Regions from separate parts of the Lacrimispora brassicae genome, predicted to be linked through region 2. Evidence: riboswitches for the same ligand, from Rfam matches in the RefSeq annotation. Region 2 holds a riboswitch; each other region holds the start of a gene.

What was found. Region 2 has a riboswitch for thiamine pyrophosphate ahead of thiT (energy-coupled thiamine transporter ThiT). Riboswitches for the same ligand answer to the same signal wherever they lie in the genome.
Region 1: another riboswitch for thiamine pyrophosphate. It lies ahead of ACYVD3_RS10610 (thiamine-binding protein); the one in region 2 lies ahead of thiT (energy-coupled thiamine transporter ThiT).
Region 3: another riboswitch for thiamine pyrophosphate. It lies ahead of thiC (phosphomethylpyrimidine synthase ThiC); the one in region 2 lies ahead of thiT (energy-coupled thiamine transporter ThiT).

Annotation. Positions count from the first base shown of each region.
Region 1 covers NZ_BRYH01000023.1:55,144-64,968, forward strand. Annotated here, with positions in the region: gene ACYVD3_RS10595 (ABC transporter ATP-binding protein) at 1-403, opposite strand, end outside; gene ACYVD3_RS10600 (ABC transporter substrate-binding protein) at 510-1,523, opposite strand; gene ACYVD3_RS10605 (ABC transporter permease) at 1,882-2,640, opposite strand; gene ACYVD3_RS10610 (thiamine-binding protein) at 2,609-2,905, opposite strand; TPP riboswitch at 3,063-3,174, opposite strand; gene ACYVD3_RS10615 (heavy metal translocating P-type ATPase) at 3,220-5,295, opposite strand; gene ACYVD3_RS10620 (DUF6110 family protein) at 5,366-5,659, opposite strand; gene ACYVD3_RS10625 (HD-GYP domain-containing protein) at 5,764-6,378, opposite strand; gene ACYVD3_RS10630 (transcriptional repressor) at 6,423-6,878, opposite strand; gene ACYVD3_RS10635 (FeoB-associated Cys-rich membrane protein) at 7,052-7,189, opposite strand; gene feoB (ferrous iron transport protein B) at 7,252-9,435, opposite strand; gene ACYVD3_RS10645 (FeoA family protein) at 9,507-9,725, opposite strand; gene ACYVD3_RS10650 (FeoA family protein) at 9,742-9,825, opposite strand, start outside.
Region 2 covers NZ_BRYH01000034.1:96,413-106,237, reverse strand. Annotated here, with positions in the region: gene ACYVD3_RS16850 (alpha/beta hydrolase) at 1-163, opposite strand, end outside; gene ACYVD3_RS16845 (DUF6320 domain-containing protein) at 193-2,049, opposite strand; gene ACYVD3_RS16840 (GNAT family N-acetyltransferase) at 2,062-2,568, opposite strand; gene ACYVD3_RS16835 (response regulator transcription factor) at 2,779-3,480, opposite strand; gene ACYVD3_RS16830 (helix-hairpin-helix domain-containing protein) at 3,504-4,259, opposite strand; gene ACYVD3_RS16825 (DMT family transporter) at 4,362-4,787, opposite strand; TPP riboswitch at 5,076-5,174, shown strand; gene thiT (energy-coupled thiamine transporter ThiT) at 5,201-5,872, shown strand; gene ACYVD3_RS16815 (bifunctional 5,10-methylenetetrahydrofolate dehydrogenase/5,10-methenyltetrahydrofolate cyclohydrolase) at 5,939-6,775, opposite strand; gene ACYVD3_RS16810 (cyclodeaminase/cyclohydrolase family protein) at 6,793-7,422, opposite strand; gene ACYVD3_RS16805 (ECF transporter S component) at 7,844-8,383, shown strand; gene ACYVD3_RS16800 (ribokinase) at 8,440-9,327, opposite strand; gene ACYVD3_RS16795 (LacI family DNA-binding transcriptional regulator) at 9,324-9,825, opposite strand, start outside.
Region 3 covers NZ_BRYH01000025.1:112,989-122,813, forward strand. Annotated here, with positions in the region: gene ACYVD3_RS12525 (6-phospho-beta-glucosidase) at 1-1,211, shown strand, start outside; gene ACYVD3_RS12530 (PTS sugar transporter subunit IIB) at 1,224-1,532, shown strand; gene ACYVD3_RS12535 (PTS sugar transporter subunit IIC) at 1,558-2,847, shown strand; gene ACYVD3_RS12540 (PTS lactose/cellobiose transporter subunit IIA) at 2,878-3,192, shown strand; gene thiD (bifunctional hydroxymethylpyrimidine kinase/phosphomethylpyrimidine kinase) at 3,272-4,072, opposite strand; gene thiE (thiamine phosphate synthase) at 4,069-4,710, opposite strand; gene thiM (hydroxyethylthiazole kinase) at 4,697-5,584, opposite strand; gene thiW (energy coupling factor transporter S component ThiW) at 5,597-6,151, opposite strand; gene thiC (phosphomethylpyrimidine synthase ThiC) at 6,315-7,622, opposite strand; TPP riboswitch at 7,751-7,857, opposite strand; gene trpA (tryptophan synthase subunit alpha) at 7,910-8,683, opposite strand; gene trpB (tryptophan synthase subunit beta) at 8,676-9,825, opposite strand, start outside; gene ACYVD3_RS12580 (phosphoribosylanthranilate isomerase) at 9,806-9,825, opposite strand, start outside.

The DNA of each region.
Region 1 (9,825 bases), on a different contig from region 2:
TACCGCCGGATAGCTGGGAAGGGTACTGTTTCTCCGTCCCCTCCAGGCCAAACATCTTAAAATATTCTCCCGCCTTTTTTCTGGCCTCTATTTTTTTCATGCCCTTAATAAGAAGAGGAAGGGCCACGTTATCCACGATGGTGCGGTAAGGCAGCAAAAGGTCCTTCTGCAGCATATAGCTGACAAGTCCCGGCTTTCCGGTGATCTCTTCTCCATCCAGATACACATGCCCCTCATCGGGCAGGGAAAGACCGGCAATGATGTGAAACAGGGTGGTTTTCCCCCCTCCGCTGACCCCCAGAAGGGATACCAGCTCCCCTTCCTTGAGCTCTAAGGATACTCCTTTTAAAACGGTCTTACTATCAAAGGATTTTGTTATGCCTTCCGCCTTTAACTGTGCCATGGGCCCTCCTGAAAGTTTTATTTCTGCAAGCAATAAGCCGGATGCAGGAATGAATCCATTACTGCATCTGGCCAATGGAAGCCGCAAAGGTCAAATCTCCTGCAGCTTACTGGGGCAGATAATCGTTTGTAAATCCGGTATTTTCCGGAAGCTGAGGATTTGAAAGGCCATTTTCATTCAGCCAGCCATAAAATCCGTTCCACCGGTCCGGGTCAATGTACCCCCATACATCCACGTCAGCCTGATACTTGTCCGCCAGATATTTCTGACTTTCCATCACCAGCTTTTCATCAAGCTCCGGCGCAGCCTTAAGTAAGATGCCGGCTGCTTCTTCCGGATCCTTTTGCGCGTCCTCATATCCTTTGCTTAAAGCGCTTAAAAAGGCCCTGGCAGTCTCCGGCTCTTCCTTTAGAAATTCATTTCCGGCTATAACCACCGGCGTATAATAATCAAACACCGGATTCAAATCTGCAAACTCAAAGTAATCCGTATCAAGGCCTTCCACTTCCATCTTTACGCCAGCCCATGCATAAAAGATCCATATGGCATCCACTGTTTTTGACTTTAACGCGGATACTTCATCTGTAACTGTGCTTGGAACCAACTGTACCTTGGAAAAGTCTCCTCCGTCAGCCTCTACCACGTCCTTGATCATAGCTTTTTCCACAGGAAGGTCCCAGGTGGCGTATTTCTTTCCTTCCATTCCTTTTGGAGATTCCATGCCCTCTCCTTTTCTGGAAATAATGCCGGAGGTGTTATGCTGGATAACCGCTGCCACTGCTGTAATGGGAAGGGAATTTTCCCCTACCAGAGCCGGAGCCATGGAGTCCTGGAAGGACATGCCAAACTGGGCTTTTCCTGAGGCCACCAACACCTCAGCCCCATCCTCTGGCGGCTGGACGATCTCCACCTCAAGTCCAGCTTCTTTAAAGTATCCTTTTTCCTCCGCCACATAAAGCCCGGTATGATTGGTATTGGGAGTCCAATCCAGAACAAAGGTCACCTTTTTCAAATTCGGTGTTTTTTCATTCACCGCCTGTTTTCCCTTTCCTGCACAGGCAGTAAGGGATGCGGCCAAGATTGCCGCCATAAAAATTATTAAACCTGTTTTTTTCACCATTTCCTCTTTCTCGCCCATGTTATTTGGGCATAAAGGTATACCCGCAGGGCATAAAGGATCCCTGGAAGGGGCTTCCTCCAATATTGTTGTATCACTGATTTGTATCCTAATGAATCAAACGAATATGCCCGCTTATCCAGCTTATTTATAAACCCATGGTCAAGCGGATATTCGCGATCCGCTCCGCTGCTTGCTCACAGCGCGCCCCGCTTCACCGGGCATAACCGAATAGCAGCTATGGCTGCTTGTCAAGTGGAGCTTGTACTCCACCTGACATAAGCAAGTCCTCACCACCACTTAATACTTTTCCATTTAAAGCAGTGGGACTTACTTGATTCGGTTAAAAAACGTTTTTCGTTCAATCTTCCCATGGCATGCATTTCTTTGAAAGCATGTCCACGCCTTTCATGAGAAGAAGACTGACAGCGGATATAAGAAATATGACTGCAAACATTTTATCAAAGGCAAAAGATTTTTTCACCCTGGTCATATAAACCCCCAGTCCGCCAAAGCCTCCCAGCCATTCGGAGATGACCGCTCCCACCACCGCGTAGGAGACGGATATCCTGAGGCTGGCAAAAAACTGCCCCATGGCTCCGGGAAGCTTGATGTAGCGGAATATTTTCATTTTTCCCGCCCCCATGGATCTTAAAAGGTTCACTGCATCGGGACTTACCGACTTAAACCCCGTAAGCAGGCCCATGGTAATGGGGAAAAAGGTGGTCAGCACGATCAGGATCACCTTGGGAGCCGTTCCATAGCCGAACCACAGCACCAGAAGAGGTGCAATGGCCACTGTGGGAACGGTCTGGGTCAGGACGATCAGGGGATAAAAGGCCTGGTAAAGTCCGGTAAAATGATCCATGATCACGGCGATCACAAAGCCGGTCCCCACTCCCAGAAACAGTCCTAAAAACGCCTCAAGAAGGGTGATTCCCCCATGGAAGGCCAGAACAGGAAATTCCGTTATAAAGGCTCTTCCAACGCTTATGGGAGAAGGAAGGAGATAACCGTCCACAAGGCCAAATGCCGTGATCCCCTGCCACAGGATCAAAAGCCCAAGAACCGCTGACCAGGACCAAAGCTTACTTGTGATGCTTTGATACTTTCTTTTCAATCGTCAGCACCTCTCCTTCCGGCCGGTAGGTGACTTTGATGTAAGCGGCAACAGAGGGAGCCCCTGCCTTGATGGCAATGTGCTGACATTCCTTAACAATGTCCATCAGCTCATCATAATCCCCTTCAATGGCAGTTTCAAAAGGCCCTACATAATAGTTTAGTCCGGTATTCCTGATATAATCGATCACCTGGTCAACGATGCGGATCAGCTCCTCATCATTCTTTGCCTCCGGCAGTGTCTGGATCGCTACGCTTGCGTTCATGTCTTTTCTCTCCTTTTTGTGTGATGGTATAAACTAAGGAAAACCTACTTTGCGGTTTTTTCTTAGTTATGGCGGCATTCACCGAATGAATATGCAGGCATATTTACCCGGCTCATTGGTTGCGCAAAAAACCCGCCCGGATATCCGGGCGGGTGAACAGGCTTAGCCTGAAAGCTTCCTACGCTGGCATTATCCAGATCAGGTTACAGGGTTTAAGGCAATTCTGCTTTATCTCAGCCGGACTTTCTCCAGCACCCCTTTGAGTTTTCATTGCAAGTATACATCAGGGAGACGGGAATGTCAATCCCGGCTTCCTAGGACAGCAGATTCTGCATGCTGCTGAGGCTGATCCCCAGGGTGGACGTATTATGAAGCAGCGCCGAGACCGTGGGAGACATGACCCCTCCGGCTCCCAGAAGGATAAGGACCGTATTAAAGCCAACAATGCTCCGGTAATTTTTATGGATCCGCTTCATCAGGCTGTCGCTTAACAGCTTCAGGGTAACGATTTCATAAAGATTGTCCGCCGCAATGGTAATATCCGCAATCTCCCTGGCGATCTCTGCGCCGTCACTGACGGCGATCCCCACATCAGCCGCGGAAAGGGCAGGTGAATCGTTGATCCCGTCCCCCACCATAATGACCACATTCCCTGACGCCTTTTCCCTCTCTATAAAACGGGCTTTTTCCTCAGGCAGTACCTCCGAATAATATTCATCTACCCCTACTTTGGCGGCAACCGCCGCTGCAGTCCGTTCGCTGTCTCCTGTCATCATAACCGTTTTACGGATTCCTGCCTTTTTAAGGGAATTCACCACTGCCGCAGCTTCTTCCCGAAGGGGATCTTCAATGCAGATCACGGCCGAAAGCTTCTGGTCCACGGCAAGGTAAAGGTGGGAACAATCCGGCGGCAGGCTTTCGAATTTCTCCCGGTAAGCATCTTCCACCTTGCAGCCTTCATCCTCAAAGATAAAATGATAGCTTCCGATGACCACTTTCCTGTTGTTTATGGACGAGGCAATGCCGTGAGCCACAATGTATTCCACCTTGGAGTGCATTTCCTCGTGCTCCAGCCCCTGGTTGTTGGCCGCCGTCACCACTGCCTTTGCCATGGAGTGAGGGAAATGCTCTTCCAGGCAGGCTGCAATGCGAAGCATTTCTTCCGGCCTCTCTTCTCCAAAGGTCACCACTTCCTCTACTGTTGGCCTTGCCTTTGTAAGAGTTCCTGTCTTGTCAAAGACAATGGTCACAGCCTCTGACACTGCCTCTAAATATTTGCCTCCCTTAACGGTTATGTGGTACATGCCCGCCTCCCTTATGGCAGAAAGGACGGAAATGGGCATGGCAAGCTTTAATGCACAGGAAAAGTCCACCATCAGCACGGAAAGGGCCCGCGTCACATTACCGGTAAACAGCCAGGTAAGGCCCGTACCCATAAGGGTATAGGGCACCAGCTTATCAGCCAGATGGCTGGCCTTGCTTTCCATAGAAGATTTCAGCTTTTCCGATTCCTCGATCATGGTAACGATCTTTTCAAACCGGGTGGAACCGGAAACTTCCCGGACCTTGATGGTCAGTTCTCCTTCCTCCACCACTGTCCCGGCATACACATATCCGCCTGCTTCCTTTTTCACTGGAAGGGCTTCTCCCGTCAAAGACGCCTGATTTACCATGGCTTCTCCGGAAACGACGGCCCCGTCAAAGGGGATGACATTTCCCAGGTGCACCACCACCTCATCCCCAGGTTCAACGGAGGAGGCTTCTACCAGAACTTCCTGGCTGCCGCTTAAAAGCCAGACCCGGCTGACATTTAAGGACATGCTCCGGGCTAAATCCCCAACGGATTTCTTATGGGTCCACTCTTCAAGAAGTTCTCCGATCCCAAGTAAGAACATGACAGAACCTGCTGTCTCCAATTCCCCCCGCAGTACGGATACGCCGATGGCTACAGCATCTAAGACCGCAACTTCAAGCCTCCTCTTCAATAGACACTTGATCCCCCTGACAAGGTATTTCATGGACTGGAATCCTATATGGAAAGTCCTTAAGGGTCCCGGAAGGAAAAGCTTCCTTACCGTCCGCAGCACCACCCTGCCCACAAGCTTCTCCTGATACTTAGCATTCAGCTCACGCCCGGAATGCTCGATCACCCCGGCAGGCACCTGGACAGACTCATATTGAAAGCATTTCAGGGCTTCCAGAATTTCTTCCCTGCTTCCAACGTAGCAAATGGCCGCATCGGCGGTGCGCTCATAGACTTTAACCCCGGTCACATTCTTCAGACTATGGAGGTAGTACAATAGAGTATCGGCTTCCCCGCAGGTCATCTGCGGCTGGGAAAGGCGGATCCGGAGCCTGCCGGATATTTCATGTTTGATAATAAACTTCACGTCTGGTCCTCCCTATAGAAAACGGGGCCGTTCTCTCTTTTGGCCCCGCTCTCTCCTTTTCATTTGTCGTCTAATGCTCCTTGCCGCTGCCATCCTCTGCTGTCTCCGGCTCCTGAACAGCCTCAGCTTCCTTAGCCGCCCGATCTTCATTGATCTGCTTTGCCTCGGCAAGGATATCCTCTGCATTCTCCTGAACCAAGGTGGCCGTCTTCATAACGCAATCCTTTGCCCGTAAAACGGCTGCGGTGCAATTAGTATAGACCTTCTTCGCATCCTTACTGGAAAGAAGCTTGACTCCTGCTGTTCCAAAGAGCACACCTCCGGCAAAGATCCCAGCCTTTTTAAGCTTAAAAATATCCCACATCTTTCGTATCCTCCTCTGTATATCCAGATTTATCCTTTTATAGTGAAATCATATCAGGCATATTTTCACCAGTCAAACACAATTCCGTCTATTGATAAATTTTATCATTTTCCCGCCGTTCCGGTCACCTGTTCCCAATGCTTTAATGCCAATGCCCCTATTACCGGATCGTACATCACTCCTAGATTCTTTTCGATTTCTTCATAGCAGTGTTCCATGGAATAAGCCTTACGGTATCCCCGGTCTGATGTCATGGCATCAATGGAATCACAGATGGCTATGATCCTGGCTCCCAGAGGGATTTCCTCTCCTTTCAGCCCTTCCGGATATCCCTTTCCGTCAAAGCGTTCATGGTGATACAGGACAATATCCTTCAGTTCCTTTAAATGACGGGATTTGCTTAAAATATCAGCCCCTATCCTGGGATGTTTTTTCATAGCCACCCACTCTTCCTCAGAAAGCTTTTCCGGTTTGTTTAAAACAGAATCCGGAATTCCAATCTTCCCGATGTCATGAAGGTGGGCGGCTATATGTATTTTTTCTATCTCATCTTTATCAAGCCTTAAAAACTCCGAAAGGGCCAGCGCCATATCGCTCACCCTTTGGAAATGCCCCGCGGTATAGGGGTCTTTGGCATCCAATGCGCTTACAATGCATTGGATGATCTCATGGTAATCCACTCCGCCTGTGCATAATTTAAATTCCGGTCCGCTATCCATAGTTACTATACTCGCTTCTTTAGTTAGTTCATGCTAACTCCATATTAAATGCAATCAGCGTTCTCACATTCACAGGGTTTTACTATAATAGAAGATATTTTCCGGCCCTCCAGATATCCGCAGGCAGTAAGGCCGGCCTGAACCACCTGATTCCAGTTCTTGGCGGAAAGCTGATAAGTAGTTTCATCGTCTAAAACCACCGTACATGCCTCCTCCATGGGACAAGTTTCGGAATAAACGATCTTATACATGTTCTTCCGGCTGATAGCTCCGATTTCTTCCAGGACATTGACCATCCGGTAGACGGTGGCAGCGCCTATGGACTCATCCACGCCTGATGCCTTATAATAAATCTCCTTGCAACTGGAACATTCATGCTCTAATATGATATCCAGCAGCGTACAGCGCTGCTTTGTGATCCTGCATCCTTTTTCCTTCAACTTCTCAATGATCAGCTCTTTCTGCATTTTTGTCCTGTGATAGCTTCTGGCGTCAGGCATTTTTCTTTTCTCATTGATGTTCGTTTGTTTCTCCACTTGCGCGCCTCCGTTTACAGGTATTTTTAAGGCTTAAACAGCTCTTTCCTTATTATTGCCTACGCTTTTGGGCAGGGCCCACCCCACTTTAAGGGTGTAAAGGGATACCCGAAGGGTGTTTCCTTCTGCTGCCTCACTTAATGGCAATGTCCTCCGCAATTCTTGCATTCTCCGCCGCACTGAATGGATTTCCCGTTCTTTTTGTCACGGATCATACTTTTTACTGCCAATGTCACCAGTCCGGCGACAACGATTAAAACAACCAGTGTTCCCATAAAGTACCTCCTTATATTTTGAGCCTGCAGGTAAGGTGCAGGCTCCCAGCTATGGCCGGAGCTTATTTAGCTCCTGCCACGCTGCTTAAATGAATGTTTGATGTTTTTTCTTCCTTTGACGGTCTTACCAGGAGGTAAATAAATCCTGCGACCAGAGCAAAAGCAACCACTGTAAAGATTCCAAAACTGCCTGTAGACACCAGATTTCCGATCTGGTAAACGCAAAGGGATACCACATAAGCCAGGAGGGTCTGATATCCAACAGCAAACCAGAACCATTTGGCATTGTTCATCTCTCTCTTGATGGCGCCCATGGCAGCAAAGCACGGAGCGCAAAGAAGATTGAATACCAGGAAGGAATATGCTGCTAAAGGAGTCATGTTGGTTGCAAGTGTTCCCCATATTTCAGATCCATCTTCTGCAACTTCCGCAAAACCGAACAGAATACCAAAGGTTCCTACTACGTTTTCTTTGGCTATCAGCCCGGTAATTGCTGCAACCGCAGATTTCCAGTCACCCCAGCCAAGAGGTGCGAAGATCCAACTGATTGTGCCTCCAACTGCTGCCAGGATACTGTGGTCAAGTTCCAAAGCGTCCAACATTCTGAACTCGCCGTCAACCCAGCCAAAGAATGAAGTAAACCAAACAAAGATAGTTGCCAGAAGAATGATGGTACCTGCCTTTTTAATAAAGGACCAGCCACGTTCCCACATGCTTCTTAAAATATTTATAACGGTTGGCATATGGTATGCCGGAAGCTCCATAACAAAGGGAGCCGGATCTCCTGCAAACATTTTTGTCTTCTTTAAAATAATTCCTGAGCAAACGATGGCTGCTATTCCTACAAAGTAAGCACTTGGAGCCACCCAGGATGCTCCGCCAAACAATGCACCTGCAATCAAAGCGATGATGGGAAGCTTTGCCCCGCAGGGAATGAAGGTAGTTGTCATAATAGTCATCTTACGGTCACGGTCATTTTCAATGGTACGGGAAGCCATGATTCCAGGCACACCGCAGCCGCTTCCGATTAACATCGGGATAAAGGATTTACCGGAAAGACCAAACCGGCGGAAAATACGGTCCATGATGAAAGCAACTCTCGCCATGTAGCCGCAAGCCTCTAAAAATGCCAGGAAGATGAAAAGTACCAGCATCTGAGGTACGAAACCAAGAACAGCGCCCACACCGGCTACGATTCCGTCAAGAATCAGTCCCTGGAGCCAATCTGCACAGCCTACGGCTGTTAAAATGCCTTCCATAACAACCGGTACACCGGGAATGTTTAAACCAAAGAAGCTGAAGCCTTCACCGAACACACCGTCATTGGCCCAGTCAGTAGCCCAGGTTCCAACGGTTGTAACAGAAACATAATATACAATGTACATAACCAGAGCAAAGATAGGCAGAGCCAGGAAGCGGTTTGTTACGATCCGGTCAATTTTATCGGAAACAGTCAGTTTTTCCACCTTGTTGCGGGTAAAACACTCATGAATGATGGATGAAATATATACGTAACGCTCATTGGTGATAATGCTTTCTGTATCATCATCCATTTCTTTCTCGATCCGGCTGATCTCTTCTGATACATCCGGCACATGTTTCATCTGGGCCTGGATCTTATTGTCCTTTTCCAGAAGCTTGATGGCAAAGAAGCGCTTCTGATCTTCCGGAATCTCATTCCCCAGCTTATCTTCAATAGAATCCAGAACAGATTCCACTTCCAACGCAAATTTATGGACTGGGACCGCATTCCTTTTCTGATTTGCCAGAGCTACGGCCCTTTTTGCCGCCTCCTGGATTCCGGTTCCCTTTAATGCAGAAATCTCCACTACCTCGCAGCCCAGCTTCTGGCTCAGCTTTTGAATATGTATCTTGTCTCCGTTTTTCTCAACAATATCCATCATGTTGACCGCCATGATCACCGGGATACCCAGTTCCATAAGCTGAGTTGACAAGTATAAGTTACGCTCTATATTGGTTCCATCTACAATATTCAAAATCGCATCCGGCCGCTCTGTGATCAGATAATTTCTGGCCACCACTTCTTCCAGGGTATAGGGAGAAAGAGAATAAATGCCGGGAAGGTCCATGATGATCACATCCTTATGGCCTTTCAGCTTTCCTTCCTTCTTCTCTACTGTTACGCCCGGCCAGTTCCCCACAAACTGATTGGATCCCGTAAGCGCGTTAAACAGCGTTGTCTTTCCGCAGTTCGGATTACCTGCTAATGCAATCTTAATTGACATACTCTACCTCTTTCTGCCTGTCAGCATCTAATTTATCCGGTATTAGTCATACCTAACTCATTTGCAAAAAATCACTCTACAAGAATCATTTCTGCATCCGCTTTCCGCAGGGACAATTCATAGCCTCTTACAGTCACTTCAAGCGGGTCCCCAAGGGGAGCTACCTTTCTCACAAAAACATCCACTCCTTTTGTGATGCCCATGTCCATGATCCGTCTCTTGACAGGACCTTCCCCAGTGAGCTTTGTTACCTTAACTGTTTTTCCGCATGGAACTTCCTTTAATGTCATTGTCTTTTCTCCTTCTCTATTCCACCAGGATCTTATTGGCCATATCCTTCCCAATCGCCACTCTGGAATCCTTTACATTTACAATCATATTTCCGCCCAT
Region 2 (9,825 bases):
CTATGATCTCATATTCATATCCCGCCGGACAAACCCAGGCAGGCTCCACAGGACTTCTTCTCAGCTCTCCGGTGCGGATCGGCTGTTTCAGCGAAGTTTCCATTACATTCTGCATCATATCCCTCACAAGATTTCCCCGTACACTCACTTTTTTCCGGCCCATCAACAACACCCTCCTTTTCCGGCGTGTTTTTACACATGAAACCGCCTTTTCAATTCTGTTTTCACACTTCTGTCTCCAAGCACAATCGTAACGGTCAGAATGATCATCGTTACAGCAACGGTAATCAAGGCCAGAGACGGTCTGGTAAGGAACCCGGCCGCCCATAAAATCAAAGGAATAAAGCTGAACACCGTAACAGCAATCTGATACATGAAATAGCTCTGCCAGTTCATCCGGTTCACCAGGATCAGAGAGACCACGGATAAATCTGCAAACAGAATGGTGCTTGGAATCCCGTAATTCACGGACCAGCCATTATATCCTGTAGAATGGTCCAGAGCCACTAAAAGCGCCTGAGCCGCCACCGTCTGCAAAAGAATCTTTGATGCCAGGTTTGCATGGCGCAGAATGGAATATTCCACCGTAAGAGTCGTATAGGCCATAAGCACAATGGCAATGACGGACCACAAAGAACCGGAATAGGTGGCGTAATTAATGCCCCCTAAAACAGCCCCCACCAAAAACAGCAATCCGTAAAAAATAACTGCCAGCTTCTTAATCCGCTTCCGGTCATACCGGATCTGGGGATACATGCCAAGATCATCCCTGTTGTCCGGGACGCCGTTGCTCTCCAGACTCACCGGAATCTCCATTTCTCTTAAAAAGCCGAAGAAACGGTCCTGGAGCCTGGTGTCCTGAAATACGGAAGTAAAGGTTACGATCACCTCTTCCCCATAGGCGCAGACCCCACATTTTACAGGCTGCCTCTTGGAAACGCCGATCATCATGGTAATCCTTTCGATTTCCTTTTTATAGTCTTCTTCTATTTCAATGGGTCCGATATTGGAAAGAGTCATGGTGTAGGCTTTATCATTTTTCCGGAAAATCAGGTTTAAAACACACCATTTTACAAAAAGGGGTGCGATCCGCAGATACCATTTCTTTTCATTGGAAACATTGTAGGAAATGATTTGCTCCATTTTTTCCTTTGTGATCTTTAAATCCATCTGCCGGCTCACCGCCTCCAGTATCTCTGAAAAAGTATGCTCCTCACCGGTGGATAGAAAGTCAATCAGCGTCACGGCAAAAAAATTGGCGGTTGTATCCGAGCCGAAAAAATTCCTCAAATTAATGGGAATGCTGATGCCAATGGATCTTTCACAGGGCTTTTTCTCAAGATATTCCAGATAAATGGCCCAGATCAGCGCTGCCGTCAAAAATCTGGTGATGCTGACCCCACAGCTTTTGGCGGCCACCTTCAGCATCTTTAAATCCACGTAACCGTGAAGAACATTTTCCTCATCAAGAGGAAGGGCTTCTCCGGTCAGATGATAAGCCTTTCTGGAACTGTATTTTCGCTTTACGGTCTTTTTATAATGACGGACATAGCTGTCCTCCACGTTCATGGAAACATCCGACGATATTTTCTGGGGCGCCTGATGATCTGCCCTGGAATTTTGTTTAAGATCCAGATACCGGTAAACCAGGGCCTTTAAAAAGTTCACCGCTCCCAGACCGTCTGTAACCGCATGGAATACCTCCAGATTGATCCGTCTGCCAAAATAAGTGACCCGGAACAAAAAAAGCTGGTTGCTGTGAGGATCAATGTATTTGCAGGGATAAGTCGTCTCCCGTTCGATCACAGGCATCCTCTTATTGTTTTCAAAATAATACCAGAAAAATCCCCTGCGCAGCCTCACTGTAAATCCTTCAAACTGAGGAAGAATCTCTTCCAGTGCCCTCTGCAGGGTGCCCGGGTCCACCTCTTCCTTTAAAACTGCGGAAATCCGGAATACATTGCTTAAATTCTCGCTGGCTATGACCGGAAATATCTTTGCCGTATTGTCAAGCCGTCTCCAACGCTCTCCCTGGGGACTTCGTTTCATACTGACGGTGCCTCACTTCCCTGTATCCATAAAATCAAGCCGCATGTCATACCAGACCGCTCCTCCGTGCACAGACCCGGACACTCCCATGTTCCGGTATCCGAATTTTTCGTAATATTGAATCAGCCTGTCCTTGCAGGTAAGGATCATTCCTTTCCTGCCCCTTTTCTCTGATTCCTCTATCAAACGCTTCATAAGAGCTGCGGCAACTCCCCGGCCCCGCCACTCTTTTATTACATCAAGTCCAAATACGCTTTGGTAATCGCCATCCGGATCATGAAAATCCGGATTCTCAAACATTTCGTCACAAATAGTATTCCCGTCTGTGGCACATCCATTAATAAAACCGATGATCGTCCCATCAGAAAGCTCTGCTACAAAAAAGCTTTCCGGAAAATGATTGATCCTCTGTTCAAAGGTTTCCCGCCCTGCGGCCTCTTCCGGCGGAAAGCAAAGGGCCTCCACCTTTGCCACCCGGTCTAAATCTTCTTTTCTCACTCTTCTGATACTGTAATCCATCCCATCGTTTCTCCGTCTTCATAATTGCCCTGGTCCAGGGCTTTTTCTTTCCCAAAATTTAAAGAAAAGGCGGATCTCCCCGGTATCCCGTTGGAAATCCTCCTCTTTCTTTTTCTAGACGCGAAGGTTAAATCCCCCGCAGCAAACTGCAGGGGATTTGACCCTTGCAGCATTGGCCGGATTCAGGAATGCAACCATTCCTGACCTGACTCATTGCTTGCAGAAATAATATCCCACGCCCCACTTGGTATGCACATATTTAGGGTCGCTGGGACTTGGTTCGATCTTCTCCCGCAGACGCCTTACATGAACGTCTACGGTACGGACATCTCCCGTATCCATAGCTTTATTTCCCCATACGTAAGTAAGAAGCTGTTCCCTGCTGTAAACCTTACCCGGATTGCAGGTAAGAAGCTCCAAAAGGTCAAACTCCTTTGCCGTCAAATTGATCTCTTTCTCAGCAATAAACACTCTTCTGCTGTCCCGGTCCAGCTTTAAATCGCCGGCTATCACCACCTGGCTGTCATCCTGGCCGTCACGCTTGTTCTTTTTGGCATTCCGGCGCATGATGGCCTTGATCCTGGCCTTTACCTCAAGGATGTTAAAGGGTTTTGTGATATAATCGTCGGCACCGTATTCCAGGCCCAGGATCTTATCCATATCATTGCCCTTAGCTGTCAGCATGATGATGGGCATCTCGGAAAATTCCCGGATGGCCTGACACACTTCATACCCGTCATATTTGGGAAGCATGACATCCAAAAGGACTACATCATACTCTTTCTGCTTTGCCAGATTAATGGCTTCCTCCCCGTCATAGGCACAGTCCACATCCATACCGTCCTGTTCCAAACTGAATCTCATTCCCTTTACGATGAGTTTTTCATCGTCCACTACTAAAACCCTTGCCATACTACACCTCTGTTCCTCTATATTTAAACCGTTATGTCTTCTTTAATTTTTTGAAACGCTGCATCTTTGATTCCGGATATCTTCATAATATCCTCGATTTTCTGAAATCCGCCCCGGCTCTCCCGATATTTAAGAATATCGTTGGCCTTGGCTTCTCCGATTCCCCGCAGGGTCATCAGTTCCTCTTTGGTGGCCGTATTTAAATTCACTTTGGTTTTCTGCGCCTTTGATGAAGCCTCCGCCGGCAAAGAAAGTTCTCCCCTGGCTTTGGCCGCCTCCGCCTCTTCTTTATTGAGAACCAGGATCTTCATGCCATCCGTAACCCGCTCCGCCATATTTAAATATTCTGCCCCAGCCTGGTCTGTGAATCCGCCTGCTTTCTCAATTGCCTGAAAGACCCGGCTTCCTTCTTGAAGCTCATAAACACCGGGAGAAACAACTTCTCCGCAGATATGTACGTAGAAAGGCAGGACTGTTTCCTCTCCTGCACTTCCTAAGCTGCCCTCCGCCGCCTCTAAAGCCAACCGGCCGGTTCCGTCGGAAACTGACTCGGTACCCCCTGCTGCCTGACCCCCGGCTCCTGTTGGACCGCTGTCTCCCGGCCTGCCGTCGCCTTCTGCCTGAATTCCGGTATCCTTCTCTCCGGAAGGAAAAGCCAATGACTCTGACAGAGACATCCCAGACCTACTGTCCTCCTGGCTTCTGTTGAGGCCATAACACAGACCCGCCGCCAAAACACACAGGGCCATAAGGGCGATTTTAACTTTCTGGTATTTCATGATATCCCTCCTCTTACAAAAATCTCCAAAAAAGGATACCATCTTCAGCCTATATTACTATTCTACCTAAAGAAATAGGTAAATACAAGCACTATTTCCAAATTAATTAAATATCATGATTCCGATGATGGCAACAACTGCGCCGATCAGTTTTTTCCATTCGAATCCCACCTTTTCAACGCCAAATAAGCCGAACAGCTCCACAGCATAGGCCACAATGATCTGGGAAACTACAATGATCAGGGCTGCTTTGGCCGGACCCAGGGCCGACATACTCCTTACCACCGTATAGGTAATGAAAGCGCCCATAATACCTCCCAGCAGCAGGTATTTGGGCTGTACGTCAAAAAGGCTGGAAATGTTCTCCCTGCCGGTAAAATACCACAGAATGATGCAGGTCAAAAAGGCTGTAAGCTGCACCCAGCCTGTTGATACCCACATACTGGACTGCTTTGTCACTCCCGTATTAAAAACCCCTTGAATGCTCATAAGCGCCCCGGATATAAGAGCTATAATAAAGCCTGTCATTAAAGCAACCTCCGTATCTCCAATTTGTATATAATGAATCAACTGGATATGCAGGCATATCCCCTTGATTCACAAGCTCTCAGGCTTGAAAGATGTTTTTCTTTCAACCTCACTTCTTTAACTAGGTTGTGCTTTATTTGCATTTTTATACTGAATTTACAATTTGATTACAGTTCATCCATTCAGAAACATATGCCTTTCAGAAATAAATTCTATCCGCAAATGATGAATGGCATGGCTTGACAAGCCTTAAGATTTGCGCTATACTCACAGCAAAATTATATAAATCACGCACGCTAGGGGAGCCTTTGGCTGAGATTGGTAGAAACCGAACCCTCACTACTTGAACCGGATAATGCCGGCGTAAGGAAGCAACAGTAGTCCCCTCCTGCGCACATAAAGGAGGATTTTTTATGTCATTTTTTCTAACTTACTCTGTGGAAAATGAAGCGTATTTATTAAGGCCGGCCGGATATGTGCTGGTGATCGTTCTGTTTGCCGCAATTCTTTTCACCCTGCATCTTCTGGGCAGAGCCGCTTCCAAATCCCAAAAACTGCAGACCCGCCAGCTTGTTTACTGCTCAGGCGCCATGGCTCTGGCAATGGTAACTTCCTTTATCAAATTTGCCTCCCTTCCTTTTGGAGGTTCCATCACCCTGTTTTCCATGCTGTTCATCTGCCTGATCGGCTATGTTTACGGTGTAAAAGCCGGGATCATGACCGGCGTTGCCTACGGGATTTTACAGTTTATCACAGAACCTTATATATATGCTCCTCTCCAGGTTCTCCTTGACTATCCCTTAGCCTTCGGCGCTTTGGGGCTTTCAGGGCTGTTCAGCAATAAAAAACACGGCCTTGTAACCGGTTATGTGGCAGGTGTCCTAGGCCGTTACCTGTGCCATGTGGTTTCCGGCTATATATTCTTTGCTTCCTATACGCCGGAAGGCATGAACCCAGTGGTTTATACTCTGGGTTATAATGCCACCTATATCCTGCCGGAACTGATCGTAACCGTTGTGATCCTGTATCTCCCTCCCGTACTGGGAGCCATTGGGCAGGTGAAGCGGCAGGCCGTAAACAGGTAATCAAAAAAGAACCATTGCTCCATAGATGGTCAATCTATTTTGCAATGGCCTCCCAGTTTTCATATTTTATTTTTTAAGGGTTGCCAGTACCAGATGTCTTGCCAGCACAGCCGTTGTTACCGCTCCCACACCTCCTGGTACCGGAGTTGCCATGGATGCAGTCCCTTCTAAAGAATCAAAATCCACATCTCCGCAAAGCTTTCCGTTTTCATCCACATTAATTCCCACGTCAACCACCACAGCATCCTTTCCCACATAAGAGGCATCCACCATTCTGGCTCGCCCGGCGGCAGCCACAAGGATCTGGGCATTTTTACAGGTTTCCTTTAAATTTTCCGTGCGGGTGTGGCAGATAGTGACCGTTGCATTTTCCTTTAGCATCAGCATGGATAAGGGGCGTCCCACGACCATGCTTCTGCCCACAATGGCCACCCGCTTTCCGGTGAGAGATATATCACTGGCCTTTAGGACCTCCACCACTGCCTCTGCCGTACATGGTGCAAATCCCGTATCGTCTCCGGCAAATACTTTGGCAATATTTTCGGGAGATATGCCATCTAAATCCTTTTCCGGATAGATCATATGCTCGATGTCTTTTTCCCTTATCTGCTTTGGCAGAGGGCGCAGGAGAAGGATGCCGTCAATATCCGGATCATCATTGATTTTTGCAAACTCTTCCTTAAACGCTTTATCGGTTATATCCTGGGGAAACGCAAAGCTTTCCCCTTGCAGGCCAAAGCTTTCCATTTTCTTTAAAGCTCCCCGTTCATAGGATAAGTCGTCAGGCCGTTCTCCCACCCGCACAATGGCAAGCTTGGGAGTCTTTCCTTTCCAGCCGGTCAAAAGACCTTCCACCTGTTCTTTGATTTTTGCAGACACGGCTGCTCCCTTTAAGATTATCACGTCTGTTCTCCTCCTTATTATGCCTTTAATGCAGCTTCCACTCCTGCATAAATGGCGTCAGCCTTTCTGATCCCGTCCTCTGCCAGCTTATCTGCCTGGGCCTGAAGCTGTCCTGCCTTTTCCCGCTGCTTCATGGATTTTGTATTGATAGAAACATTCATCTTTGCTCCTAACAGGGCGGAACGGACGAACTGCACCCCAACACCCACATCACTGACAGCCAGGCGGCTTCCCTTTTCTGCCAGAACCTCCATGATATCAAGGGTTTCAAGGGCCCGCTCCATAACCATGAGAGGAACCAGGGTAGCGCCTAATAGATGCGTTTCCAGTACTTCGTCTTTATGCTTTTTTTCTTCCTCCGTACCGGACGGAAGGCCATATGCTGCCGCCAAGGGGACAAATACAACTTCATCTTCATCTGCAAGCCTTAAAAATTCGCTTTTTAAAACTTCCAGCTTTTCAAGGAATGACTGCATTTCTTCTTCCACATCGGCATACCGCTTCTTGCCAAGGGTTAAGTTCACCACCATTTCTCCCAAAGCCGCTCCCATGGCGCCGCCAAGACCCGCCGCTCCGCCGCCGCCCGGCGTTGGGCTTTTTGAGGATAATTTTTCAAGGAATGTGTCAATTGTAAAGTCTTGTACCATAACTATTGATCCGCCTTTCCAACCGCATTTTATTTTCCATTATTATATAGGGGTTTCTATAAAAAAACAAGTTTAACTTGTCAGGCAGAACTTATTCAGAGGAATTTCATGGAAATCTTGCCAAGCTCTGACCGGATCCTGATATTTCCACATTTTGCCGCTATGGGAGACAATATTTTCATCCTATCCTCCACCCCCTCATAGCTGCTGGTAATCTGATTATAATTGAAAAAGAAATGTCCCGCTATTCCAAAAATGTCTTTTTCTCTTTGAATACACACCTTTTTCATAAAGGATTGAAAACTGCCGCAAAAAACTGGTATGTATAATTTTATTCAAATTGGCTATTTAATAAATACCAGTTTTTCTATATCATAGAGTTTAATAAAAATATGAGAGAATTTTTGAGGGAGGAAAAAATATGAACAACAATCCAACGAAAAAAATCGTTTTCAGTGCCTTGATGGCAGCCCTTACCGCTGCAGCCACTATGGTAATACATATACCATCTGCATTCAGCGGGTATATTCATTTGGGAGACGGAATGGTATTGCTAAGCGGCATGCTCCTGGGTCCAATGGCCGGCGGGGCCGCGGGAGGGATCGGCTCTATGATGGCGGATTTGCTTTCAGGCTACGGCTTTTATGCTCCGGCTACCCTGATCATTAAAGCATTGGCTGCATGTTCAGGCGGGTATTTGTACAGACATCTGCCTTACAGGGGGCGGGGAGGAGGCTTTCGTACACTGCCTTTTCTGGTCGCCGGAACGGTATCCAGCGCAGTAGTCACAGGGGGCTATTTCCTGTTTGAGCTTACAGTCTATGACTGGCCCGCTGCCGTTTCTAATGTCCCCTTTAATCTGGTGCAGAATCTGTTCAGTCTGATTGCTGCCGGGGTTTTGCTTCCTGTTCTTCTGCGGGTTCGCGAAATACGGGAACTGAACAGCAATTCGGCTTCATGACAGAAAAGAAAGCTCAGGGATCCACTCTCCTTGGGCTTTCTTTTTGGGCCTTAACCTCAATAACTTTTCATAACCTCATCTCTTGTCGGAATCGAAGGCGCAGCCCCGGCTCTGGATACTGCAATGGAGGCCGCCTTTGCCGCATGATCCAAAGCCTGTCCGGAAGCTTCTCCCAGGGCAAGTCCACCTATGAAATAGCCTGTAAAGGTATCTCCGGCCCCGGTGGTATCAACCACATGCACCGGATAAATCTCCTGCTCAAACACCTGATCCCCGTCTTTGAATAAAGAACCATCCTGGCCCAGGGTTAAAAGGATCTTTGCCTTGGGAAATTTCTCAGCAAGCTGATCCAAAAGCTCTCTGCCGCTCCCGGACTTTTGACAGATATCCTGGGCTTCAATCTCATTCAATATGAAAAATTCCACATAATGAAGAGGATAAGTCCATATTTTGCCGTTCATGGGAGAGGGATTCAAAACAATCCTCATTCCTTTCCCATGTGCCTGTTCCATGATATATCCCACTTCATTGATTTCGTTTTGGAGAACGAGAAAGTCTCCTTCTCCAAACTCACTTAAAACTTCATCTGCCTGATCCTTTGTTATTTCCTGGTTCGCTCCCCCATACAAAAGAATGCCGTTTTGTCCTTCCTTATCCTTTTGAATGATGGCATGGCCGGTCTTATTTTTCAGCCGCTTAACATTTCTTGTATCTATGCCAAACTGTTCCAGCTCCTGGGTCAATATTTCGCCGTCCTGCTCCCCAACCGCTCCTGCATGCCAGACCTTGACGCCGCTTTTGCTCAGTGCAAGGGACTGATTTAAACCTTTTCCACCACAAAATATCTCCAGAGAATCAGAGGATATGGTTTCCCCCTCTCTTACAAAATGATCCACCTGGTAAACATAATCAATATTCAGAGAACCAAAATTCAATATCTTCATATACTGCACTCCTGTCCAATTCCCACGGTACTGCTTCTTATCATCAATTTCGGTTCAAATACCGCAATCTTATTTTCTTCTTTTTTCCCTTTGATCTGGGAAATCAGCCGTTTTACAGACTCCACTCCCATTTCGTATACGGGCTGTCTGACCGTTGTAAGAGGAACTGCCATCATCTCCGCATACAAAACATCATCATATCCTACCACCGATATGTCTTTTGGTACTTTCATATCATATTTAGATAGCTGCCTGCACACTCCAAAAGCAGAAAGGTCGTTACAGGCAAATACTGCTGTGAATCCACGGTGCATCAAGGCAGCCACAGCATTGGCCCCGCATTCCATGGTATAATCGCCTTCATAAACCAGATTTTCATCAAAAGGAATATGAAATTCCTGCAGGGCACGGACATATCCTTTTAATCTTCTCTCTGAATCCGCCAGTCGGGCAGGGCCTGTTACACAGGCGATCCTCTTATGGCCAAGCTCTGCTAAA
Region 3 (9,825 bases), on a different contig from region 2:
TTCTTTTGGCGGAAATGGGTTTTCAGTGTTTCCGCACTTCCATTGCCTGGACCAGGATTTTTCCTACAGGAGAAGAGAAGGAACCCAATGAAGAAGGCCTCCGGTTTTATGATGACTTATTTGATGAGTGCAGAAACCATGGGATCCAGCCGGTAGTGACCCTGTCCCATTTTGAGATGCCTTATGAACTGGTAGTCAAATACGGGGGCTTCAGAAGCCGCATCTGTGTGGAGCTGTTTGTGAAGTTTGCCAAAGCGTGCTTTGAACGGTATAAAGATAAGGTGACCTACTGGATGACTTTTAACGAGATCAATAACCAGGCGGATTTTGACGGGGACTTCGCACCGTTTACCAATTCAGGACTTTTTTTTAAGGAAGGAGATGACCGGGAGCACCTTATGTATCAGGCGGCCCACTATGAGCTGACAGCATCAGCCCTGGCAGTAAAGGCAGGCCATGAGATAAATCCTGATTTTAAGATCGGCTGTATGATGGCCATGTGCCCCATTTACCCTTACTCCTGCGATCCAAAAGATATGATGATGGCCATGTCTTCCATGCAGAAGCGCTGCTGGTTTGCCGATGTCCATGTGAGAGGACAGTATCCGGAATACATAAAGGCGTATTGGAAACGGAAGGGGCTGGTCCTGGATATCACACCGGAAGACTTGAAAGCCCTTTTGGAAGGCTGTGTGGATTATATTGGATTCAGCTATTACATGTCCTTTACCGTAAAACACAGGGAGGATAATCCGGAGTATGATTACAGGGAAGGCCGAGACAGGGTGGAAAATCCTTATGTGAAGGCAAGCCAGTGGGGATGGCCCATTGACCCGGAAGGGCTTCGCTACACCATGAACTGGCTGTACGACAGGTATGGACTTCCCCTGTTTATTGTGGAAAATGGCTTCGGAGCCTACGACCGGCCGGGAGAGGACGGCATGATTCATGACGGATACCGGATTGAATATTTAAAGGCCCATATAGAATCAATGAAAAAATGTGTGGACCAGGACGGAGTGGATCTTATGGGATATACTCCATGGGGCTGTATTGACCTGGTATCCGCAGGCACAGGAGAGATGGAGAAGCGCTACGGGTTCATCTATGTGGATAAGGACAATGAAGGAAAGGGAACAGGAGAGCGGAGCAGAAAAGAAAGCTTTTACTGGTTCCAGAAGGTAATTAAAACAAACGGAGAGGAATTATAGGAGGAAAAAGGTATGATAAAGATTCGGTTATTTTGCAATCAGGGAATGTCCACAAGCCTGCTGGTGAGTAAAATGAAACAGGCGGCTCTTGAGGAAGGTTTGGAGGCGGACATCGCGGCATTTCCGGTCAATGACCTGGATGAAAACTTAGGTGGAGTGGACTGTGCCCTTCTTGGCCCCCAGGTGGGATACTTAAAGGATAAAGCTTTAAAGACATGCGAAAGTCATCAGGTTCCAATGGATGTGATCCCCATGGTGGATTACGGCATGTGCAATGGAAAAAAGGTTCTGGAGTTTGCCCGTAAGCTAGCCGGTAAATGAGAAGAAAAAGGGAGGGACAGTGAGAATGAAAGATTTTTTAAATAATAAGGTAGTTCCCAAAATGATGGTGTTTATCAATACAAAGGCTATTCGGGGATTAAAGGATGGTCTGTTGTATTCCATGCCAATGATGATCATCGGCTCTATTTTTCTGCTTCTGGCGAATTTTCCATATACGCCTGTTGCGGACTGGCTTAAGGCAGCAGGCATTACGCCGGTGCTGAATCAGGCCTTTGAAAGCACCTTCAATATCATGGCTTTGATCGCTTCCATTGGTATTGCCTATACCTATGTGAAAAATGAGGGATATAACGGAATGCCGGCAGGGGTGATTTCCCTTTGTACTTATCTGCTGTTTCAGCCTTCCCAGGTGACCAGCCAGGAGGGGGCTTCCGTTGGCGTTATTTTTAAGACCTGGACCGGCGGGCAGGGAATGATCGGCGCCATCATTATAGGACTCATTGCAGGCTGGATTTATACGGTGTTTTTAAAGAAAAACATTACCATTAAGATGCCGGATGGAGTTCCCGACGGAGTGGCGACCTCTTTTACGGCTCTGGTTCCCGGCGCGGCTATTATTATCGGGGCCTCTATCATTTACGCCATTGTAAAAAATGCGTTTGGCACGACCCCAATGGAATGGATCTATAAAACCATTCAGATTCCTCTCCAGGGTTTGACGGATTCTTTTGGCGGAGTGGTTGCCATGGGATTTTTGATTCCGTTTTTCTGGTTCTTCGGCATCCACGGCTCCACACTTGTGGGGGGAATTATGGGGCCTCTCCTTACTGCCAATACTGCCGCCAATCAGGCAATTATTGACAGCGGCCTGGAGCTGAATCTGGCAAACGGCGGACATATCGTTACCCAGCAGTTTCTGGATCAGTTTATCACGGTTACAGGGGCAGGGATCACCATCGGTGTGGTCATATATCTTACGTTTTTTGCCAAATCCACCCAGTGCAAGCAGGTGGGCAAGCTGGGGATCGGCCCTGCGTTCTTTAACATCAATGAGCCGGTGCTCTTCGGCACCCCCATCGTGTTAAACCCGATTATGGCAATTCCCTTCATACTGATGCCCGTTCTGTCGGGAATCATTCAGTATCTGGCGATTTATACGGGACTCTGCCCCATGTATAAAGGGATTCTGGTACCCTGGACGTGTCCGCCCATTATTTCGGGATTTTTGATTGGAGGCTGGAGGACGGCACTGCTTCAGGTAGTGATTCTGGCATTGTCATTCTTCGTGTATCTTCCATTTATCAGGGTTATTGACAAAATGTATGAGAAGCAGGAAAATCAGACTCAGGGATGATGATTTCTGTGTGAGAGAAAAGGTGGAAAAATGCAGGAAATGGAACTTATTTGCTTTCGGTTAATCACTGCTGCCGGCGGAGCAAAATCAAACTATATCAAAGCAGTGCAAAAAGCAAAACAAGGAAAATATGAAGAAGCGGAACATCTGATTGCAGAAGGGGACGAAATGATGAAACAGGGTCATTTGCCTCATGCCGACTTAATCCAGAGAGAAGCGGCAGGAGAAGCAGTGCCTATGGGGCTTATTCTTACCCATGCGGAGGATCAGATGATGAGTGCGGAGGTCTTTAAGGTCATGGCCGAAGAGATCATTGATCTTTACAGGAAACTGGAAAGCAGATAATACGGGGAAATGAGGCCTGTCCTGCAGGAGGTGGCAAAAGCCGGAACGCGATATACCAGGCGTTCCGGCTTTCCTATTTTTATGTTCTCCATCCATGCCACAAGGGCCCCCGTCCTTTTCCCATCTTTAAGCCGGCTTTTAGTGCTCCGTTTAAGTAGGCTTTTGCCGCAAGGATGCTTTCTTCCAGTCCCATGCCCCTGGCCAGCCCGCAGGCAATGGCAGAAGATAAGGTGCATCCGGTTCCATGGGTATTTGGATTGTCGATCCGTTCCCCTGGAAACCAGGTGATAAATCCGTTGCGGCACAGCACATCGTCGGCCCCCTGGGTGTTATGTCCGCCTTTTAAAAGGAAAGGAACCTGAAAGATGTGGAAAAGCTCCATTGCGGCCTCTTCCATATCTTTTTCCGTGCATATCCGAGGCCCTTTTGTGGATAAAAGGGCTTCTGCTTCCGGTATATTGGGGGTAACCAAAGCTGCCAGAGGAAACAGCCTGCTTGTTAAAGTCTTAACATCCTGTGGATTTAACAGAGAATGCCCGCTGGTGGATACCATGACCGGGTCCAGGATCACAGGAGCCCGGTTATAGTTTCTCAGCTTTTCCCCAATGATTTCTATGGACCGGGAAGTTCCGGCCATGCCGATCTTTACGGCCTTCGGCGGAATGTCGGTAAATACGGCATCTAGCTGGGTGGCAAGCATTTCCTGACTGACTGTTTCCGTCAGGAAAACCCCAGTCGTATTTTGGGCGACAAGAGCGGTAATCACGCTGGAGCCATAGACACCCAGAGCTGCGGCGGTCTTTAAATCCGCCTGTATTCCGGCGCCGCCGCTGGGATCTGTGCCTGCAATGGTAAGGAGGGAAGGGAGAATCAGGCTCATAGGCTCACCACCTTTAAAAGCTGTTCTTTTAAGCCATGGACGGCTGCAGTAATATTTCCTTGTCCAAAGATGCCGGACACCACTGCAGCCCCGGCGATACCGGTTCCTTTCAGGCTGGAAACATTTTGGCCGGTAATTCCTCCGATGGCTGTTACCGGAATGGGAACGGAGCGGCAAATGGCAGACAACTGTTCCAAAGTTAAGGCAGCAGCGTCCTTCTTTGTGGGGCTTGGGAATATGGCACCGGACCCGATATAATCCGCCCCGTCCATATATGCCTTTTTTGCCTGTTCCGGGCTCTTTGCAGTGACACCCAGAATGCGTTCCGGTCCGATTAACCGGCGGACCTTTAAGGGAGATAAATCATCCTGTCCTACGTGCACGCCGTCTGCCCCGCACTTAAGGGCAATTTCCACATCATCGTTGATGATGAGGGGAATGCCGTAATGGCTGGTAAGCTCACGGACAATAAGGGCTTCCTCCAGAAAGGCACTTTTGTCCAGGCCCTTTTCACGAAGCTGGAGAAGGGTCACTCCGGCAGAAAGGGCTTCTTCGATCTGTTCTGTTAAGGTTTTTTCTCCCGTAAATCCCTGATCTGTTACAGCATACAGGAAAAGCATGTCCTTACGAAATTTCAATGTTTATCCCTCCTTTTAGGGTGTTTTCTTCCAGAAGGCTTACCTCGTCCAGAAAGCAGCAGTGGAAGCTGCCTGTGCCGCCGGAGATTTTTGCCGCTTTTTTTGCCGCCAGTTCTCCGCAGAGACCGGCAGCAGCCGTGGCAAGAGCGGCCGCCTGGAACATGGTAGTCTGTGAGGAGGCAGGCCCGGCGGCTGCACAATAGGCGGCAATCATGCCGTCCAGCATGCAGCCGCTTCCGGTGATGCGGGCCATTTGGGGACAGCCGTTCCTCATAAGCCAGGTTTCCTTTCCGTCTGAAATAATATCAATGGCCCCTGTCATGACGGTCACAGCACCGGATGCAGCGCTTAATGCTCTGGCTGTTTCCCTAAGCGATTCCAGGGTTTCTTCCCTTATTTCATCAGCAAAGGAAGCGTCAACTCCCCGGGGAGAGGTAACGGAGCCGTTTTCCCTTTGCATGTCTTTCCCGGTCAGTTCCTTTAACAGGACCCGAAGCTCTGAGGCGTTTCCCCTGATAACGGTTGCTTTTATGTTCCTTAAAATCGAAAGGGCTGTTTCGGTCCGGTAACGGGAGGCGCCGATTCCTACCGGGTCAAAGATGACGGGGAGGTTTAACCGGTTTGCTTCCAGCCCGGCTTTTTCCATTGCGGCCATTGCATTCTCTTTCGGGGTTCCCATGTTTAAAAGAAGGGCGCTTGATAAGGCAGTTATTTCCGAAACCTCTTCCGGGTGGTCCGCCATAATGGGGGAGCCGCCGCAGGCCAGAATGATATTTGCCACATCGTTGGCAGTAACATAATTGGTGATACAGTGGATGACAGGCCGTTTTTTTCTGACCAGCCCGGTCAGGGATTCATTGATTTTTAAGTCCACATTCTGTTCCTCCTATTCATTGATGAGCCGTTCAAAATAGGAAAACAGGCCAAGACGGCGCAGCATTGCCAGCAGGCTGGCTGCCAGTATGGTTCCTGCCAGGGTGCTCATAAGAAATGGCACCACAAAGAAAAATACAGCCACCTCTTTTCCCATGAGTAACACGGCCACCGGATAGCAGAGCAGCCCGCCGATAAGCCCTGTGCCAATCACTTCTCCAAGATAGGCAGGCAAAAGCTTTCCGGTTTTTTGAAACAGATAAGCTCCGAGAAATGCGCCCGCCATGCTTCCCGGAAAGGCCAGAAGGCTTCCGGTTCCCATGAGATTCCGTATGAGAGAAGTACAGAAAGCCATGGAAACGCCGTATACAGGCCCTAAAAACACTCCCGCCAGAACATTTGCCAGATGCTGTACCGGAAAGCATTTGGACGCTCCCACCGGGATGGAAAAGCCGGAGAGGGCTACGGTAAGAGCTGTCAGCATTCCGCTGATCACCAGCTTTTTCACCCGCACTTTTGAACCTGCAGAAGAACTGGTGTAAACTGTTGATGGTATTCGATCATTCATGAAAATTCCTCCTGTTTATGTAATTTAAGCAAATCAGGCAGCAAAGCGGAGGGTCCACCCGATGGTACAGGGTGCGCTGTGACCCTTGGTCATTGCGAATATCCGCTTGGCAAAAGAACGCCCCTTTTATCTTCACTTGCCTTGCAAGTTTGGATAAGCTATGTCATTCATCAAAAATATTTACGGTCTCCCCGTCAAGAATCCGGTTCATATTTTTCATAGCACAGAAATTGCCGCACATGGAGCAGGTATCTTCTTTTTCCGGTTTTGACATGGCCCGGTAGCGTCTGGCTTTTTCCGGGTCAATGGCAAGCTGGAACATGGTTTCCCAATCCAGCCGTTTTCTGGCGTCGCTCATCTTATGATCCCATTCCCTGGCTCCTCTGATTCCCTTTGCAATATCAGCCGCATGGGCAGCGATCCGGGCAGCAATGATCCCTTCCTTTACGTCTGACTCATCCGGCAGCTTCAAATGCTCCGCAGGAGTCACATAGCAGAGAAAGGCCGCTCCGGCGGCAGCAGCTATGGCTCCTCCGATAGCTGCAGTGATATGGTCATAACCCGGTGCAATATCTGTGACAAGAGGCCCCAGAACGTAAAAAGGTGCTCCCTTGCAGATCGTCTGCTGGATTTTCATATTGGCAGCAATCTGGTCCAGAGGCATGTGGCCGGGGCCTTCAATGATTACCTGCACATCCTTTTCCCAGGCTCTCCTTGTCAGCTCCCCAAGGGTCACCAGTTCCTCCACCTGGGATATATCGGATGCGTCCTCAATACATCCCGGCCGGCAGGCATCTCCAAGGCTTAAGGTCACATCATGCTTCTGACAGATTTCCAGAATGCGGTCGTAATGCTCATAAAATGGATTTTCCTCCCCGGTCATCTCCATCCAGGCAAAGATGATAGACCCTCCCCTTGAAACGATGTTGGTCAGCCGTTTTGCTTCCTTAAACCTTCTGGCAGTCTGCCTGTTGATCCCCACGTGAATGGTCATGAAATCCACCCCGTCTTCCGCGTGCATTTCCACGATCCGGATCCATTCTTTGGCAGTGATTTCCCGAAGGGGCTTGTGGTAATAAACCACGGCATCATAGATAGGTACCGTACCGATGATAGCCGGACATTCCCCGGTCAGCTTTTTGCGGAATTTCCGGGTATCTCCAAAGGAGCTTAGGTCCATAATGGATTCCGCCCCCATGAGGACTGCGTCCTTTACCTTTTGAAGCTCCATTTCCAAGTCATTCAAATCCCTGGAGGTTCCAAGGTTCACGTTGATCTTTGTCCTCAGCATGGATCCGATCCCGCTGGGTTTTAAACAGGTGTGGTTCTTGTTGGCAGGAATGGCGACTTTTCCCTGGGCCACCAGCTCCCGAAGCTTTTCCGGCTCCCATTGTTCCTTCCCGGCGACTGCCATCAGTTCCTTTGTGAGAATGCCTTTTCTTGCAGCATCCATTTGTGTGGTGTAATTCATCTTTGTTCCTCCTTTTGATTAACGGAGGGATTGTAAGGGAATTCGCCGGATGAATATGCAGGCATACTCGTCCGGCTTATTGCTCACGCAAAAAGAGCCCATACCAACAGGTATAGGCTCGGAAAATACAATTGTCCCGTATGAATCCCTACGTTGGCATTACCCAAATCAGGTTATAAAGGTCGAAGTTGATTACTTCCTCTCAGCCCGCCTACGAGCTCCCTCTTGTGGTCATTAGTGTAGCATTCTGTTTTATTCTTGTCAAGGAAAACATCCCAGACCGGCTGTCAGCCGGAAATGGCCGCCTTCATTTCTCTTACATAATCGCAGACAGGCCCTACGCATTCCTTTCCATACTTTGCGGCGATCTTCACGATGGCGCTGCCAACAATGACGCCGTCTGCGTTTTTGCCCATTTCCCTTGCCTGCTCCGGCGTGGAGATACCAAAGCCGATGGCGCAGGGAATATCCTTTGTCTCCTTTACCAGGGAAACCATTTCCCCAATGTTGGTGTTGATTTCCGATCTCACTCCGGTCACGCCCATGGAAGAAACGCAGTAGATAAATCCTTCCGATCCTGATGCAATGGCCCGTATGCGTTCCTTGGAAGTAGGGGCGATCAGGGAAATCAGTTCGATCCCGTATTTCCTGCAAAAGGGCAGCAGCTCCTCCCGTTCTTCAAAAGGCATATCCGGCACGATCAGAGCATCAATGCCGCATTCCGCCGCATTTTTTAAAAACCGTTCGCTTCCATACACAAATACTGGATTGATATAAGTCATAAAAGCCAGAGGAACATCGGTTTTTTTCCGTATCCGTTTTACGGAATCGAAAAGCTTATCCGTGGTAACTCCTGACTCCAGAGCCCGCATATCGGCCTCCTGGATCACGATTCCCTCTGCGATTGGGTCTGAAAAAGGGATTCCCAGCTCGATCAAATCCGCTCCGGCTTCGGCCATGGCTGGAACCAGTTCTTCCGTGGTGGCAAGGTCAGGATCCCCGGCCGTAATAAATGGGATAAATGCTTTTCCCTTAGAAAATACTTCGCTTATTCTACTCATAGATTTCAACCCCCTTGTAACGGGCAATGGCGGCCACATCCTTGTCGCCCCGCCCTGATAAATTAATGACAATGATCTCATCCTTTCCCATGGAAGGAGCGATCTTTCTGGCATATGCCACTGCATGGGCGCTTTCAATGGCAGGAATGATCCCTTCCAGACGGGATAAGTATTCAAAGGCTTCCACGGACTCCTGGTCCGTAATTGGGACGTAGGCGGCTCTTCCTGAGTCGTGAAGATCCGCGTGCTCCGGGCCTATGCCCGGATAGTCAAGTCCTGCGGAAATGGAGAAAACAGGGGCGATCTGGCCGTATTCATCCTGGCAGAAATAGGATTTCATCCCGTGGAAGATTCCAAGGGAGCCGGTGGAAATGGTGGCCGCATGCTTTTCTGTTTCAATGCCGTGTCCTGCGGCTTCGCAGCCAACCAGCTTTACGGAAGGCTCGTTTACAAATTCATGGAAGATTCCCATGGCATTGCTGCCCCCGCCCACACAGGCGATCACCAGGTCAGGAAGCTTTCCTTCCGCCGCCATTAACTGTGTGCGGACCTCCTTGCCGATGATGCTCTGAAAATCCCTTACAATGGTGGGAAAGGGGTGAGGGCCCATGACAGAGCCTAAGACATAATGGGTGTCAGCCACCCGGCTGGTCCATTCCCTCATGGTCTCATTGACTGCATCCTTTAAGGTCTGGGTACCGCTTGTAACGGCGTGGACCTTTGTGCCTAAAAGCTCCATGCGGAATACATTTAAGGCCTGACGGTCCGTATCCTCTTTTCCCATAAAAACCTCGCAGTCCATTCCCATGAGAGCGGCGGCGGTAGCGGTGGCAACCCCGTGCTGCCCGGCCCCTGTTTCAGCGATGACACGGGTCTTTCCCATCCTTTTTGCAAGAAGGACCTGACCCAGGGCATTGTTGATCTTGTGGGAGCCGGTGTGGTTTAGATCCTCCCGCTTTAAATAGATTTTCGCTCCGCCTAAGTCCTTTGTCATCCGCTCTGCATAGTAGAGCAGGGAAGGCCTTCCCGTATATTTTTTGTGAAGGTCCTGAAGTTCTGCGAAAAACTCCTGGTCATGACTGTACTTCTCATAAGCTTCTTCCAGTTCATTTACTGCATTCATCAGCGTTTCGGGGACAAAC